Regions from separate parts of the Proteiniborus sp. DW1 genome, predicted to be linked through region 2. Evidence: riboswitches for the same ligand, from Rfam matches in the RefSeq annotation. Region 2 holds a riboswitch; the other holds the start of a gene.

Region 1 (8,160 bases), on a different contig from region 2:
TTGAACAAAGTAGGGCAATTACTCTTGATGAAGGTGATAACTACATAATAACTACTGCAAAGGGAAACAAAGTAACTGCAAAAAAGGTAATCATTGCATCTCATTATCCCTTCTACAATAAAAAAGGAATGTACTACTCTAGAATTTATCAAGAAAGGTCCTATGTACTTGCTGTAAAAGCAAAAGAAAAATATCCAGGGGGAATGTATATAAATGCTGAAGATCCTGCTCGTTCACTTAGACATCAACCTTATGAAAATGGTGAACTTATATTAGTTGGTGGTGACCATCACAAGACAGGACAAGGTAAGGATACATTTAAGCACTATGAGACACTAGTTAGCTTTGCAAAAGATATCTTCACTATAGAAGATATTCCTTTTAGGTGGTCTACTCAGGATTGTATGACATTAGATGGAATCCCCTATGTAGGACACTATGCTTCTGACACACCTAATCTTTACATTGCTACAGGTTTTCAAAAGTGGGGTATGACAAATAGTATGGTCTCTGCAATGCTCATTCGAGATTTAATCGTGAAAGGTGAAAGTCCTTGGCAGGATGTATACAATCCTTCTCGTAAAACTATTTTAGCTTCTGCAAAGAATTTTGTTGTAGAAAATCTAAATGTAGCAGAACAACTCATAGATGGTAAGCTTTCTCCTCTCCCTACTGACATAGACGTTAAACCTGGTGAAGGAAAAGTTTGCATGATTGATGGAAAGCGAGCTGGAGTATATAAAGATGAAGAAGGTAATTTACACTTGGTAAATACTACTTGTACACATATGGGCTGTGAATTAAACTGGAATTCTGCTGAAAGAACTTGGGATTGTCCTTGTCATGGTTCTAGGTTTTCATATGACGGGGAGATAGTTGCAGGCCCCGCCACAAAACCACTAAGCTTTTCTAATGATGTAAATACTTTAAAGAAGCTCCTTCAGGAAGATTTTTAAATAAGATATTAAACTATGTAAAAATCACTATTTTATCATTCTAGACGTAGTGAAGAATCTCATGTTATAACAATAGTTAAATAATAATAAGCAGTAGTTAAACAATCATTAAACTATTGTTTAACTACTGCCAACTATTGCTTAACGAGATCCTTCGCTAACGCTCAGGATGACATACGTCAAAAGTGTAGTTAATTTAAAAAATGGCATTAGAGTTTCTTAGGATAGCTTCTACTCTCTCCTTCTCAGGTATTATTCTAGTATTTTCTTCGTCGTAGGCATACAATGCGCCACTTACCATTCTTGTTTTTAATTCTCCTTTTGCTGTACCTATACCTTTTAGCTGAGGAGCATCTAATATTCCTAGTTCAACTGCTTTTACTAATGTATCTGGGTCTATTAAAGGGTCTTCCACTTTAAAATTAAGTATTCTTATGCTATCTATGATAAGCTTTGCTTCTTCTATTAGCTCATTTTTTCTTCTTTGAACATTTGCATCCTTAGTTAAGTTTATAGAACCTAAAAACTCGTTTTTGATTATTCCTCTGACTATTTTACAGGATTCTATAACATCCTCTGCCTCTGCTGCATGATGTGCTTCACAGAAGCCCACTACATGATATATATGAGGCTTTATAGCCATAGCTAAATATGCAGATGCAGCCAATTGCCCCTTTGCTTGACTTAAATCTGCTGGGAAGCTGGCTAAGCCTGCTCTAGCTTGACGATATACTCTAAAATTCTCATCAATTAAGCTTTCTATTAGCTCTATCTTAGCTAACATTTTACCTAAGTCGTTCTCAGCCGAAATATGAGCTGGCACATTAAACATAAATTGTGCTATGTAATCCCTTACCCCCATTTTTTTCGCATTATATGCAGCTAAATATGCAGCAGCAACTCCTATAGCATCATGGGCATCTCTTAGACTCCAATGATGAGGATCATTTACTTCTACTGGTATGTTTCTTTCTCCATGCCAAGCCATTACCTGTTGATTTTCTATTATGGCATCTCTTAGGGTTCTTGGCCCCCTTTTATCTAGCTCTGAGTACCAGAAAAGAGGCACTGCACACCAAGCATTGTTTATGGTATCCTTTAAAACCTCTGCAAATTTAATTATGTTCTTAGTTCCACTATAAGACCTTAATAGGGGATAATTCCCTCTTTGAGCTGCAGAATATAACTTCCTCAAATCCTCACAAGTTCTTACAGGCACTCCCCCAGCTCCTCTTAAGTTCTCATCCATATTTTCCTGATCAAAGAAAAACTCTTGTGCATTTTGATCTGGGGCAATGGATATTATATCTAGCACCCTAGCTTCAGCAATCTTTTCTATGGCTTCTATAGTCTTCTCTATAGAAGTAAGTCCTAAATGATGTCTCAGTACAGGATATGGATACTTAGCCTTTATTCTATCTATGAGATTTTTAGGATACACTTCTTCTTCTTGATTTTCTTGACCTTTAATATAAGCTATTACCTCATCAATATCCTCAGTACCATAAAATATCTTATGAAATATATTATATTTCTCTGCCACTAAGGCTGTTGGCTCCGTGCCTCCAAATAGCCAAGTTATGGCCTTAAGCTCCTTTTTTTCTTCGATATTTTTCTTCAACTCTTCAAGTATCTTATGAAGCGGTTCTGGTGAAAGCCTATATGATAGTCCTACAATGTCAGGCTTCTTTTCTTCAATAATCTTAATAATCTCTTCAACGCTTATTCCTATACCTACAAATTCTGTTTTATAGTTTTCCTTTTCTGCTAAACTTAAAAAATTCATTGTCCCTGCTACATGAACACAATTTCCAAGTGTTAATCCTATAATTTTCTTCATTAAACCACCTCTTCCAACCTTCTCTTAACTATTGTTCCTCTTCTCGCTAGCATATGCATTTCAGCAATAGTTAGACCTTCTAAGCCAAGCCTATCTGCTGTTCTACCTTCTAATCTAAAATCAATATTTGTCATTAATTGAGCCACGTTGATTATAGAAGATATGGCCGGAGTTTTCATGCCTAAGCTATGGGCAATAGACTCTAATGGCACAAGACTGTAGGGAACATCTTCATAAATATATCTAATATGTAAACCCTGAGGTGCTTGCAATCCTTTATATGCAGGGTTGCTCTGAACTGCCTCAAAAATACTGTCACCCTTTGCTCCATATGTCTCCCTTAACCATTCAGTAGCAGACAATGTCTCTACCTGAAGCATTCTTCCTAACTCCATTCTCTCTCTATCTATTTTCTCAAGAAAATTACCTATTGATGGTGTTATCCCCTCAGTATAGTATTCAAAAGGTGCCCCTCTTTCAATATGTCCACTATTTAAAAGTGTTGGTGCTGGATGAAATATTGCTCCATAGTTGTTGATACTAGTTTCTAAAACATCCTTGGCTGGAATGAACTGCGGGTATGCTTCATTGATAAGTTCTAAAACATAATTAGTTTTTATAGCTGGTATAGCTGCTAAGGTTACTTCCTTTTTAGATTTAAAAATATGTGCATGATTATATTTAGTAGCTCTACAAGCATAAATGAAAGTTTGAGCTTCTGCTACTATAATATTGTTCTTCTTTCTTTCTCTTAATAGAGTTTCATATACCTCTAGAGCCCCTCCAGTCCGTCCAGGATTTAATACTATTATCTGCCCATCTTTTAAATAAGGAGCCATTTCCTTAGCTATATCATAATGTCCCATAGCCGGTATGGTTACCATTATTATGTCAACATCTTTAACCGCCTCTTCAATGTTGTTTGTAACTTTATTTAGTACTCCGTATCCATTTTCTTCGCCTGTAAGGTAAATGGTTTGTTCCTTCATTAAAGGGAATATCTTTTCTAATGTTCTATTATACAGGTTTACCTTATATCCAATCATCGCAAGGTAGCCTGCCATTGCAATTCCTCCATTGCCTGCCCCAATAATACAATACCTAAGACTCCTATCCATATACCCATCCTCCCAAAATCAAATTTCCGAATTATGTTAACTAAAATTTTGGGGTCAAAAAAAACCATGGGGTTCCATAGTTTTTACATCAGTATACTATACTGCCCCCTTATACGCTTACGAGGTTAGCTGTCGGGTTAGGGCTAAAGGGTAGCCCCTCCTAAATAGGATTCACCCCTAAAAATTGGTTCCCCCGCTTCTTAAGAGAATTCAGCGATTCTATATTTATTTTAGTCATAATTATTATGAAAATTATAACATATACTTCCATCCTTTACAATAGAAATATTTTTATCTATTTATAAATTATATTATTTTCATGTCCAAAAAATTAATACTATTTTTTAATTAGATAAATAGGAAACTAAGTATTTTCGCTAACCTTTATACTTTTAAATAAAATCCCTTATATTTTGAGTCGGATAATTCTCATATCTTACCACTTTACCTTCCCAAGTTCTAAACATGATATAGTCTTTTCCTCTGGAAACTAGATACTGTGGCAATAAAGGTGTTTTTCCTTTTCCTTTTGGTGCATTTACTATATATGTTGGTATAGCCATACCTGAAGTATATCCTCTTAAATACTCCATTATCTCTAATCCATCATCTACAGAAGTATTAAAATGCGAAGTTCCTATAACATGCTTAGCATGGAAAATATAATAAGGCTTTACCCTGATTTTAAGTAATTCCTGATTCAACCTTCTCATAACAAACTTGTCGTTATTTATTCCATTTAGCAATACTGCCTGGTTTCCAAGTGGAATTCCAGCATTGGCTAGCTTTTCACATGCCGCCTTTGATTCCTCAGTTATTTCTTTAGGATGATTAAAGTGAGTATTTATATATACTGGATGATATTTTTTAATTATATTTACCAAGTCATCTGTAATTCTCTGAGGCATAGTAACAGGAACTCTAGAGCCAATCCTGATATAGTCAACATGAGGTATGGAACTGATTTCCTTTAGTATCCAATCTAACCTATTATCCGGTAATGTAAGCGGGTCTCCTCCAGTAATAAGCACATCTCGAATTTCTTTATTGTCTCTTATATATTTAATAGATTCCTCAATCATCTCAGTGGATGAATGTTCATCTTTTTGTCCAATATTTCTTCTTCTTTGACAATGTCTACAATACATTGCACATTCATTTGTTACATTTAATATTAGCCTATCTGGATATCTTCTAGTTAAACATCCTGCTGGGTTAGTGTATTCTTCCGCCATGGGGTCAGCATCTCCTGAACTCTCCATCACTTCCATAATTGAAGGAATACAAAGTAGTCTTATGGGATCATACTTATCATCCTTGTCTATCAAACTTGCATAATATGGTGATATAGCCCACCTATATTTTTCCCCAATTTTTCTAATATTGGATTTTTCCTTTTCGCTTAGGTTTATAATTTTACTTAATGTATCTACATCACTTATTCTATTGGTAAGTTGCCACCTATAGTCATTCCAGTCCTCATCAGTTCCATTTAGTAATCCTAATATCTTGAGCTTTGCCTCCTTATATTCTTCTGATAAGTTTAAGCCAACTGGAATACTATCCTTAATATCTAAATAATCCTGAATTTTAGATTTTAACTCCTCTGCTCTTTTTAATGAAATTTGTTTTTTCCTGTTCAAAGTTTCTTTCATCAAATACGCTCCTTTCACTTTTAATATCTTTATTATCTTGTAACATAACAAAAAATAGGAAATGAATCCTAGGTATATAAATCAACACATCCTCATTAATAATTGAAAAGTTAGGATAAGAGTAAGGATATAAAATAGTTGAATCGATAACAACTTTCATGATATGCATAGATTGGACTTTAGAAATGTTATCAAAATCTATGTTGCTATATTATGTAAACTGCTTTTTTCAATAAAAAAACCACGAGGCTTCATGGTTTCTATACAAGTAAAATTACTGCCCCTTTCTACGCTTACGAGGTTAGCTGCCGGATTAGGACTAAAGGGTAGCCCCTCCTAAATAGGATTCACCCCAGAAATTGGTTCCCCCGCTTCTTAAGAGAATTCAGCATTATTTTTTATATTATCATAATAAAATTTGTCTATAATTATACCACAAGACATTGAAAAATGCAAATTTATTTTCTAACTCTTACTTGGTACTTCTCCCAGTAATTTTAAATTTTTCTTAATCTTTAAAGGGTTTTTACTAGACAAATTGAATATTATCAATGTAGCTTTAATACAAAATAGTAGTGACTTAATCTCTTTTTTGTTGTTCCTATTTTAGATTTTATTAGTTCCTATAATAGCAATACATAACTATATTTAGGGGGGCATATATTATGGAAAGAAAAAAATTGGAGTCTATGGGGTTTGGAACCAAAGCTATACATGGAGGTCATAAAACTGATGCTGCTACTGGTGCACTAGTAACTCCTATTTATCAAACCTCAACCTTTGTATTTGATACTGCCGAACAAGGGGGAAGAAGATTTGCTTTAGAGGAAGAGGGCTACATCTATACTAGGTTAGGTAATCCTACAAACTCTCAAGTTGAAGAAAAGGTTGCTATATTAGAAGGTGCAGAAGCTTGCGTATCCACTGGCTCTGGTATGGGAGCAGTATCTTCAACTTTATGGACAACATTAAAAGCTGGGGACCATATAGTAGCTGCTGAAACTCTATATGGATGTACTTTTGCCTATATAAATCATGGGCTTACTAGATTTGGTGTGGAGGTTTCTTTTGTAGATACTAGTGATCCTGAAAATGTGCGAAAAGCTATGAAGGAAAATACAAGAGTAGTATATTTAGAAACACCTGCAAATCCAACACTGCTTATTACAGACATTAAAGCAATATCTGATATAGCCCATGAAAAAGAAGACTGTATAGTAATAGTAGACAACACCTTTGCCACACCTTATATCCAAAGACCTATAGAGCTTGGAGCTGACGTTGTTCTTCACTCTGCTACAAAATATCTAAATGGTCATGGAGATGTAATAGCAGGTTTCGTAGCAGGAAAGCAAGAATTTATAAATGAAGTACGTCTCTTTGGGATAAAAGATATGACTGGCTCATGCTTAAGCCCCTTTGATGCATTCTTAATTATGAGAGGCATGAAGACTCTTGAGATAAGAATGGAAAAACACTGCCAAAACGCTATGGAAATTGCTAAATTCCTTGAAAGTCATCCAGCAGTTAAGAAAGTTTACTATCCAGGACTAGAAAGCTTTGAACAATATGAATTAGCTAAAAAACAAATGAAATTACCAGGAGCAATTATTGCCTTTGAGTTAAATGGTGGGATAGAAGAAGGTAAAAAAGTTATCAATAATACTCACCTTTGCAAAACAGCTGTAAGCTTAGGAGATACAGAAACACTAATACAACATCCTGCTTCTATGACTCACTCTCCTTATACGCCTGAAGAAAGAGCAGCTGCTGGTATTAGTGAAGGCCTGGTTAGATTATCCGTAGGTCTTGAAACTTGCAGTGATATAATAAATGACTTAAAAAATGCTTTAGATATGATATTATAAATTTATGATAGAGGATGTTGCTTAACTAAATAAAAAGAGATTCTTCCCTTACGTCTAGTGTGACAGCTTGCAAAGCACGTCATTCTGAAAACGCAAGTCCGAAGAATCTCTTGATTTTTTATATAAAACTATATATTGTATATAATGCAATTGCCCCTTATATTAAAATCTATTTAGATTTTTGTCATAGCTGTTTTCTATAGAGTGAGGGACTTATACCAATTCTTTTTCTAAACACCGTGCTAAAATGACTTTGACTGATAAAGCCACATAATTGGGCTATTTCATTTAATGAATACTGCTTACCCTCAATTAACTTTATAGCTTCTTCAATCTTCTTATCTAGTATATATTCATGTGGAGTTTTTCCAGTTTCCTGCTTAAATATTCTAATAAAGTGATACGGACTTAGATTACATACTTTACACAAGTCCTCAATACTAATATTGCTGTTGTAATATTCCTCGATAAATTCTATAGCTTTGTTTATATGAGGCTTATCTGAATAAACTTTCTTGCTGATTTTACTTGTTATGTTACTATCTATTTCCCTAAGTAACTGTACCGCAATCTGAATACTAAGGCTATCTAACATCAATGTAAAATTAGATAATTTGTTAGTTGCCTCATATATAAACTCTTCTATAGAATTCATAAGTCTTCTACTTACTACATAATTATCTAAGATAAATTGCACATCTGTCTTACCACAGGCATTGTATG
Region 2 (8,160 bases):
AACTTAATGTCTAATTGATGATTTAGAAAACTGTCAACCTTTAAAATATTCCCTTCTTCTACACTACCTTCTTCTAATATCTTTTTCTTTAGCTGTTCCATCTCTTTTCCTCCCTTACTATAAGTTCATATAAAATTAAGCTTTATTGATATGCTTAGTACCTTAAGGTTATTATTAAAATAATAACATAAATGGCATTTATATAAAAGTGTTTTAAAAATATTATTTGCACCAAAAAAAGACTTCAGCATAATATAACATATATAATTTTATATTAGGAGGTTTGGTGCATGACAGAAAACAAAGGTCTATTTGGCGGATTATTAGGTGGTGAATCTGAGGATAGTCTAATATTCATTATACTAATAATATTAGTAATATTCTTTTTATTCGGAGGCGGATTCGGAAAGTATTAATCTTTATTAAGCAAATGATAGGACTATATAAGTCCTTTCTTTAATTTAATTTTTAAAAAAACTTTTATAATCTAAAAACATACAATATATTAGTCATGAACAGTAAGTGTAATTAGATTTATAAGCGTTATATTATAATGCTAATTATTTTGGAGGTGGTTCATACTTGAAAAAGTTTAATGTAGCTATTGTAGGTGCTACTGGTATGGTGGGTAGAGCATTTCTAAAAATACTTGAAGAAAGAAAATTTCCAATAAATAATTTATACCTTTATGCTTCTGCTAAATCTAGAAACAAAAAATTAAAATATGAAAATAAAGAATATATTGTAGAAGAATTAAAGAATAGTTCATTTAATAGGGATATAGATATTGCACTTTTCTCTGCTGGTGGTGAAATAAGCAAAAAATATGCTCCTATTGCAAAAGAAAAAGGAGTTATTGTAATAGATAACAGTAGTGCATGGAGAATGGATAAGGACGTTCCTCTTATAATACCTGAGGTAAACCCGCAAGATATAACATGGCATAATGGAATTATTTCAAATCCTAATTGTTCCACAATTCAAGTAGTGGTTCCTTTGAAACCACTTCACGACACATATAAGATAAAGAGAGTAGTATGTTCAACTTATCAAGCAGTATCTGGTTCAGGTGTTGGAGGTATTAATGATTTAGAAAATGGAATGAAGGGATTAGAACATACTAAGTATCCTCACCCTATTGCATACAATTGCTTACCTCACATAGATATCTTCATGGAAAATGGCTATACTAAGGAAGAAAGGAAGATGATTGAAGAAACTAAAAAAATATTGAATGATTATACTTTAAAAATAACTACCACAACTGTTAGAGTCCCAGTAAAAAATTGCCATAGTGCTTCTGTAAATATTGAATTTGAAAGAAGCTTTGAAATAGATGATATATTTAAAATCCTAAATGAGAGCAAAGGAATTATAGTCCAGGATGATGTTAAAAATAACATTTATCCAATGCCCTTAACCGCAGATGGAACAGATCAAGTATATGTTGGTAGAATTAGGAGAGATTTTAGTGTTGAAAATGGATTGAATCTTTGGGTAGTTGCTGACAACATCAGAAAAGGTGCTGCTACAAATGCAGTTCAGATAGCTGAATTAATTACAAAAAAACTATAAATATTTGGGCTGGCTATGCCAGCCTTATATATTCTAACACACATATGGAACTATAGATTTAACAGTATATACCTATTTTTATATAATCTGATTGTAGTTAAAGCCTAGGATTTTCATTATCTTTTATTGAGTAGCATGTGAATAGTAGCTCCATTTAAAACTTTTCCAGCTACTTTATATACATCTTCTGCTTTTATATTATTTAAGGCCTCTAAATCCTCTGAAAAGCCATCTATCCTTCTATTCATTAGCATCTGGTGGAGTACATAGTTGCACAAACCTTCTGAGTCCTCAAGAATTGATGCTATTCCAGTTTTCATAGCTTTTTTCATTAGACTTATGTTTCTCTCATCTATGACTATATGCTTGTTTACAATGTTTTTAATACAATTATCTATCGTTTCTTTAGCCTCCAAAATATCATCCTCAGATGCAGAACAATAAATATATAAGGTTTTTATATAATCAGTTACATCTATTTCTGAATAAACATCATAAGATATTCCTTTATCTTCTCTTAAAGCCCTAAAAAGAATGGAGTTTGCGCTTTTACCAAGCTTATGGTTAAGAATCTCTAGTGCAAGTTCTTCATCTCTAGTTAGGTCATAAAAGGTGTATAGGTACACAATGGTATTCTGCTCTATCTCTTTTTTATATGAGATAACCTCTATACTTCGGTTCTTTTCAGTTAATATCTTTTTCTTTTTTAGTACTTTCCTTTTCCATAAACTAAAATACTTCTTAACCATTTCAATAACTTCCTCATGAGCTAATGAAGACACTATGCTTATTACAGTATTATTGGGAATATAGTACTGTTCATAAAAAGATACTATTTTTTCTCTAGTAACATTTTTAATGATACTTTCTTTACCTAATATATCATATCTTAGTGGGCTTTTCTCGAAACCTACACTATTTACCCTACTATAACTATAATGCTCTACATCATCATAACCACTTCTAAACTCTGCTAGGATAACTCCTCTTTCTTTTTCTATTTCTTTGGAAGGAAAAGTAGAGTTTATTACCATATCTGATAATATCTCCAAGGATTTTTCTAACTCCTGAAGAAGTGCAGTTATTGAAAAAACAGTAGATGTATATGTTGTATAAGCATTATATGAACCTGCCCTATCTTCTAAATCTTGATCTATATCAATATTAGTTCTTGTTTTGGTTCCTTTAAAAAGCATATGCTCAATAAAATGACAAAGTCCCTTTTCATTCTCCTCTTCATTAACAGCACCTACATCAATTCCTAAGTGAATAGAACAAAGCTCTGTATCTTTTTTTATAGAGACTACCCTTAAGCCATTATCTAGGATTTGATCCTTCCAATCAAAAAATTGTTTATTCATTTTTTTAAACTCCTAATCTAATAAAAGAAAATTTTTTTGCTGTTCTAAGTTTATATATTTAAACTCATTACCTAAGATATTATAAATGATTTTAATACAATTTCATAGTCAAAATAGACTTAAATTACTAAAAAACTGTATGCTAATACTCATACGATTTAATCCAATTCTTTTCTTCCTTTCAAATAGAAAATTCAGCTAAAATAACCTACTAATATAAACTTCTTGTCTTAAAGTAATCATATATCCAATTACATTGTCAATCTATTTATATATTAACGCTTACTCCTATTAATAGTGGTTTAATATGGCCTAATATGTAATTTGTTCTAATCTTGAATAAAGGTTGACATAACTTTTTTGGACCTATATAATAACTTTATGCCCAAAACACTATGCTTGCTGAATCCTATATATTTAGGTACGGAGGAACCATTAAAGGGGTTAATCTATGAGTCTCATAGTAGGGAGCCTTCTATCCCGAACCCGTCAGCTAACTTCGGAAGCAAAATAGGAAGGAGTGTTTTCAATGAAAATACGTAAAAGAGGAATTGTAGTATTAATTTTAGTAATAGTATTAATCTTACTGAACATAACAAGTGTCTTTGCTACTGAAAATTATACAGTTTTAAAGTTTAGGAGCAGGGGGCCAGAAGTATCTAAATTACAACAGACTTTAAATAATAAAGGCTTCTGGGCTGGAAATGTTGATGGTATCTTCGGTCCCAGAACTGAAAAAGCAGTTATTGAGTTTCAAAAAGCTAACAAGATACTCATTGATGGAATTGCAGGTAGACAAACTCAATCATTATTGTATAGAACTTCAGCTTCACGTGGGACAAACTCTGGTAGCAGTAACACAGACTTATATTGGCTTTCTCGTATTATCCATGCAGAAGCTGGTGGGGAGCCATATAGAGGGAAAGTAGCTGTAGGAAATGTTGTCCTAAACAGAGTGGCTTCAAGTGATTTCCCTAACACGATAAAGGGCGTAATATTCGAATACTATAAAGGTATTCCTCAATTTAGCCCAGTAGAAGATGGAACTATCTACAATAGCCCATCGGAAGAAAGTATACAAGTAGCAAAAGATGCTCTAAATGGTGTTAAGCCAGTAGGAGCTTCAACTTACTTTTTCAATCCAGATAAAGCAGCAGGTAAATGGATTATAAATAACAAGACATATGTAACACGTATCGGTGGACACGTGTTTTACAAATAGTAAGATTAATAAATAAGTGACAAGAGTACACTCTCCTGTCACTTATTTACATAATTTCAAGTACTACCTGACAATGTTCACTGTCCATAATATCATAATGGACCTGTGCATCTATCAGTTTGTCCTTTAATCTTTCAGTCACTATAAAATAGTCAATTCTTCAGCCTACAGTTCTATCTCTTGCTTCTCTCGTATAGTACCACCATGAATATATCTGCTTTGTCTGTATAAAAATATCTACTTTTTCCTAGCAATCATTTCTATTTCAACCTGTGCTCCTAATGGCAACGACGCAACTCCTATTGTAGTTCTTGCAGGATATGGGCTTGAAAATTGTCTTTCATATACCTGGTTCATTGCAGAAAAGTTATCCATATTTGTAAGAAATACATTTACCTTAACCACATCATCAGGGGTAAGCCCTGCAGCTTCAAGTACGCTAAACAGATTTTTAAAGCACTGCTCAGTTTGCTCCGTAATACTACCTTCTACGAGCTTGCCTGTATTTGAGTCTATAGGAGTTTGTCCTGAAAAATAAACTGTATCTCCTGATTCTACTGCATGTGAGTATGGACCAACGGCTACTGCATCCTTAGCATTAAATGCTTTCCGTGACATAAAAATCTTCCTCCCTTTTAACTTATAGTATCTGCCTCTTAGCATGTATTTTATAATAATTTCTTTCAGCAAAAATTACATTTATGAACAATTTTATTCTCTTCTATATAGAGAACTATAACATAAAAGCCCTGATTAGGCTTTCAGTCTAGTCAAGGCTTTCTCTGTAAAACTATATTCTAGCTACACCATCTTCAATAGCTGCTTTCTTAACTGCTTCTGCAACTGCCACAGCTACTTCCTTATTAAATGGGCTTGGTATTATCATATCTACGCTTAGCTCATCTTCTTTAACTACATTTGCAATTCCATATGCTGCTTGAATTTTCATATTCTCAGTTATTCTACTAGCCCTTACATCTAAAGCACCTCTGAATATACCTGGGAATGCTAGAACATTATTTATTTGATTAGCAAAATCAGATCTTCCTGTTCCTACTATAAAGGCTCCTGCTTCCTTAGCATCATCTGGCATAATCTCTGGTATCGGATTTGCCATAGCAAAAATCATTGGTTTGTCGCCCATTGTTCTAACCATGTCTTTAGTTAAGCAGTTAGCTGAAGACACCCCAATAAAAACATTCTTACCAACTATAACATCCTTTAATTCACCATTTTGTGAACTTCTGTTTGTTATTTCAGCCATTTCCTTTTTAATTGGATTTAAGTCCTGCCTATCTTTAGATATGGCTCCTTTTGTATCACATAGGATTACATCCTTTACACCAGCACTTAGTAGAAGTTTTGCTATTGCAACACCTGCTGCCCCAGCTCCATTTATTACAACTTCTAAGTCTTTAAATTTTTTTTCTGCTAATTTTAATCCATTTATAAGTCCTGCTAATACTACTATAGCAGTTCCATGCTGATCATCATGGAAAACTGGTATATCTAGCTCTTCATCTAATCTTCTTTCTATTTCAAAGCATTTTGGTGCAGCTATGTCTTCTAAATTTATACCTCCAAACACAGGCTCTAATAGTTTTACTGTTCTAATTATTTCTTCTATGTCTGTAGTATTTAAACATATAGGAAATGCATCTACATCTGCATAATTTTTAAATAATATTGACTTCCCTTCCATTACTGGAATAGCACCATATGGTCCTATATCTCCTAATCCCAACACTGCTGTACCATCACTTACTACAGCAACTGAATTCCCTTTAAATGTATATTCATATACCTTGTCTTTACACTTCGCTATTTCTTTACATGGCTGAGCTACCCCTGGTGTATATGCCATAGATAAATCATCTTTATTTTCAACTTTAACCTTACTTTTAATACTAACTTTACCTTTGTTTTCTCTATGCATTTGTAATGACAATTCATTATAATCTTTCATGAACCTTATCCTCTCCTATTTGTTATTTTCATATAGATTGTTTCCGTAAGTATCTATACATACTATTAAAGGCATATTTTCCACTCTTAATTTTCTGATGGCCTCTGTACCTAAATCATCATAGGCTACTACTTCTGATTCCTTAACAGAGCTTGCTATTAAAGCACCTGCACCACCTACTGCTGCAAAGTATACTGCTCCATACTTTTTCATGCCTTCAATAACTTCATCACTTCTTAATCCCTTTCCAATCATGCCCGATAATCCTAGTTCTAGTAGGGGAACAGTCATACTATCCATTCTATAGCTAGTTGTAGGACCAGCAGCACCTATAACCTTTCCAGGCTTTGCAGGAGTCGGGCCAACATAAAAAATCACTGCATCTTTTATATCAAATGGAAGTTCTTCCTTGTTTTTTATTGTTTCCATTAAGCGTTTATGAGCAGCGTCCCTTCCTGTATAAATTGTACCTGTTAGAGAGACTACATCACCAGCTCTAAGTTCTCCTAACACATCCTTAGTTAGTGGAGTGTTTATCGATTTTATAGTCATTTTTTTCACCTCTAGTCTAAATATAATTATAAAACTATGGTACTATGTCTAGAAGAATGGCAGTTAATATTTACTGCTACTGGAAGCCCAGCAATATGTGTAGGATAGGACTCAATATGCACGTCTAATGCAGTAGTAACTCCTCCTAAACCCTGCGGACCTATTCCTAATGTATTTATTTTCTCTAGTAGTCTTTCTTCTAGTCTTGCAAGATGTTCTAACTTGTTCCTAGATCCAATCGGCCTAATTAATGAATATTTTGCTAAATTAGCAGCCTTATCCATAGTACCTCCTATGCCTACCCCTACTATAATAGGTGGACAAGGATTTGGTCCTGCATCTTTAACTGCCTTTATTACAAAATCAAATACTCCTTCTTCTCCATCTGAAGGCTTGAGCATTTTAACTTGACTCATGTTCTCACTGCCAAAGCCCTTGAACATAAGCTCTATTTTAACTTTATCTCCTGGCACTATATTGTAGTAAATAACTGCTGGCGAATTATTTTTAGTATTATTTCTAAGAAGTGGATCATCTACAACTGATTTTCTTAAGTAACCATCTCTATAACCATCAATTACACCTTTATTTATGGCATCAGTTACATTTCCATTTACAAAATGAACTTCTTGTCCAACCTCTACAAAGGCTACCACCATTCCTGTATCCTGACATAAAGGTATAGCCTCTTCCTTGGCTACTTCTGCATTCTTAATTAACATATCCAATATCATATTTCCAACGGTGGAGCTTTCTTTTTCTTTAGCCTCTTTAAAAGCATTCATTATGTCTTCTTCTATGAAAATATTAGAAGATATACATTTCTCTGCTACTAGCTTTTGTATGATATTTACATCTATTTCTCGCAATATTGTCACCTCATTTTGATTTTATATGCTACGATTCACTCATATTCATGTTCCTATATTCTATGAGTAAGTTCAAAATCCTTCTTTATCGACAAAAAAGATTGTTTTCTAGGATAGACTATCTGTTATTAATCCAATAATCAACCTAGTTTCTTTACAATTTGAACAAAACGTAATTTATTAAATATTCTTTATATTTCAACGATTAGTAGATGTTGCCATGAAATGAACATCAGTAAGATTTTTTTAAGACATAGTTCGACATCTAGTTGATTATTTTATTAAAAAGGGCTATAATTGGTTTGCATGTGATATTTGTTGTTTTTTTAAACTACATGAGTAAAAAGTTAAAGCCTTATAATTTTAAGTTCAGGTAGAGTATTCTCGGTCTGGACGTTTAGTCATGTTGTTTTAAACTAATATCTATTATCTAAGTTTCAATACAATAATCATCCATAAGGGGGATAAATAATATGAGTATAACAGACAGTTTCACCAATTTTAGAGAAGAAAGCGATTCTATAGGTACGAAACAAGTTCCTATAGATGCATATTACGGTGTCCAAACCTTAAGAGCAGCTGAGAACTTTAATATAACTGGTACTAGAATGCATG

The links. A riboswitch is a leader RNA that binds a small molecule or an ion and turns the genes downstream of it on or off. The one in region 2 is predicted to bind cyclic di-AMP.
Region 1: it holds a riboswitch for cyclic di-AMP, as region 2 does, so the genes downstream of both, DW1_RS13505 (NAD/NADP-dependent octopine/nopaline dehydrogenase family protein) here and DW1_RS07325 (cell wall hydrolase) in region 2, are expected to answer to the same signal.

What each region holds. Positions count from the first base shown of each region.
Region 1 is NZ_FMDO01000056.1:2,671-10,830, forward strand. It holds gene DW1_RS13495 (FAD-dependent oxidoreductase) at 1-956, shown strand, start outside; gene DW1_RS13500 (cobalamin-dependent protein) at 1,153-2,796, opposite strand; gene DW1_RS13505 (NAD/NADP-dependent octopine/nopaline dehydrogenase family protein) at 2,796-3,914, opposite strand; cyclic di-AMP (ydaO/yuaA leader) riboswitch at 4,014-4,140, opposite strand; gene eam (glutamate 2,3-aminomutase) at 4,307-5,569, opposite strand; cyclic di-AMP (ydaO/yuaA leader) riboswitch at 5,845-5,970, opposite strand; gene megL (methionine gamma-lyase) at 6,235-7,437, shown strand; gene DW1_RS13520 (helix-turn-helix domain-containing protein) at 7,622-8,160, opposite strand, start outside.
Region 2 is NZ_FMDO01000030.1:67,173-75,332, reverse strand. It holds gene DW1_RS07340 (xanthine phosphoribosyltransferase) at 1-101, opposite strand, end outside; gene DW1_RS15915 (hypothetical protein) at 291-416, shown strand; gene DW1_RS07335 (aspartate-semialdehyde dehydrogenase) at 583-1,575, shown strand; gene DW1_RS07330 (M16 family metallopeptidase) at 1,692-2,936, opposite strand; cyclic di-AMP (ydaO/yuaA leader) riboswitch at 3,327-3,459, shown strand; gene DW1_RS07325 (cell wall hydrolase) at 3,466-4,158, shown strand; gene DW1_RS07320 (RidA family protein) at 4,396-4,776, opposite strand; gene DW1_RS07315 (NAD(P)-dependent malic enzyme) at 4,949-6,124, opposite strand; gene DW1_RS07310 (Fe-S-containing hydro-lyase) at 6,140-6,676, opposite strand; gene DW1_RS07305 (fumarate hydratase) at 6,703-7,545, opposite strand; gene DW1_RS07300 (aspartate ammonia-lyase) at 8,019-8,160, shown strand, end outside.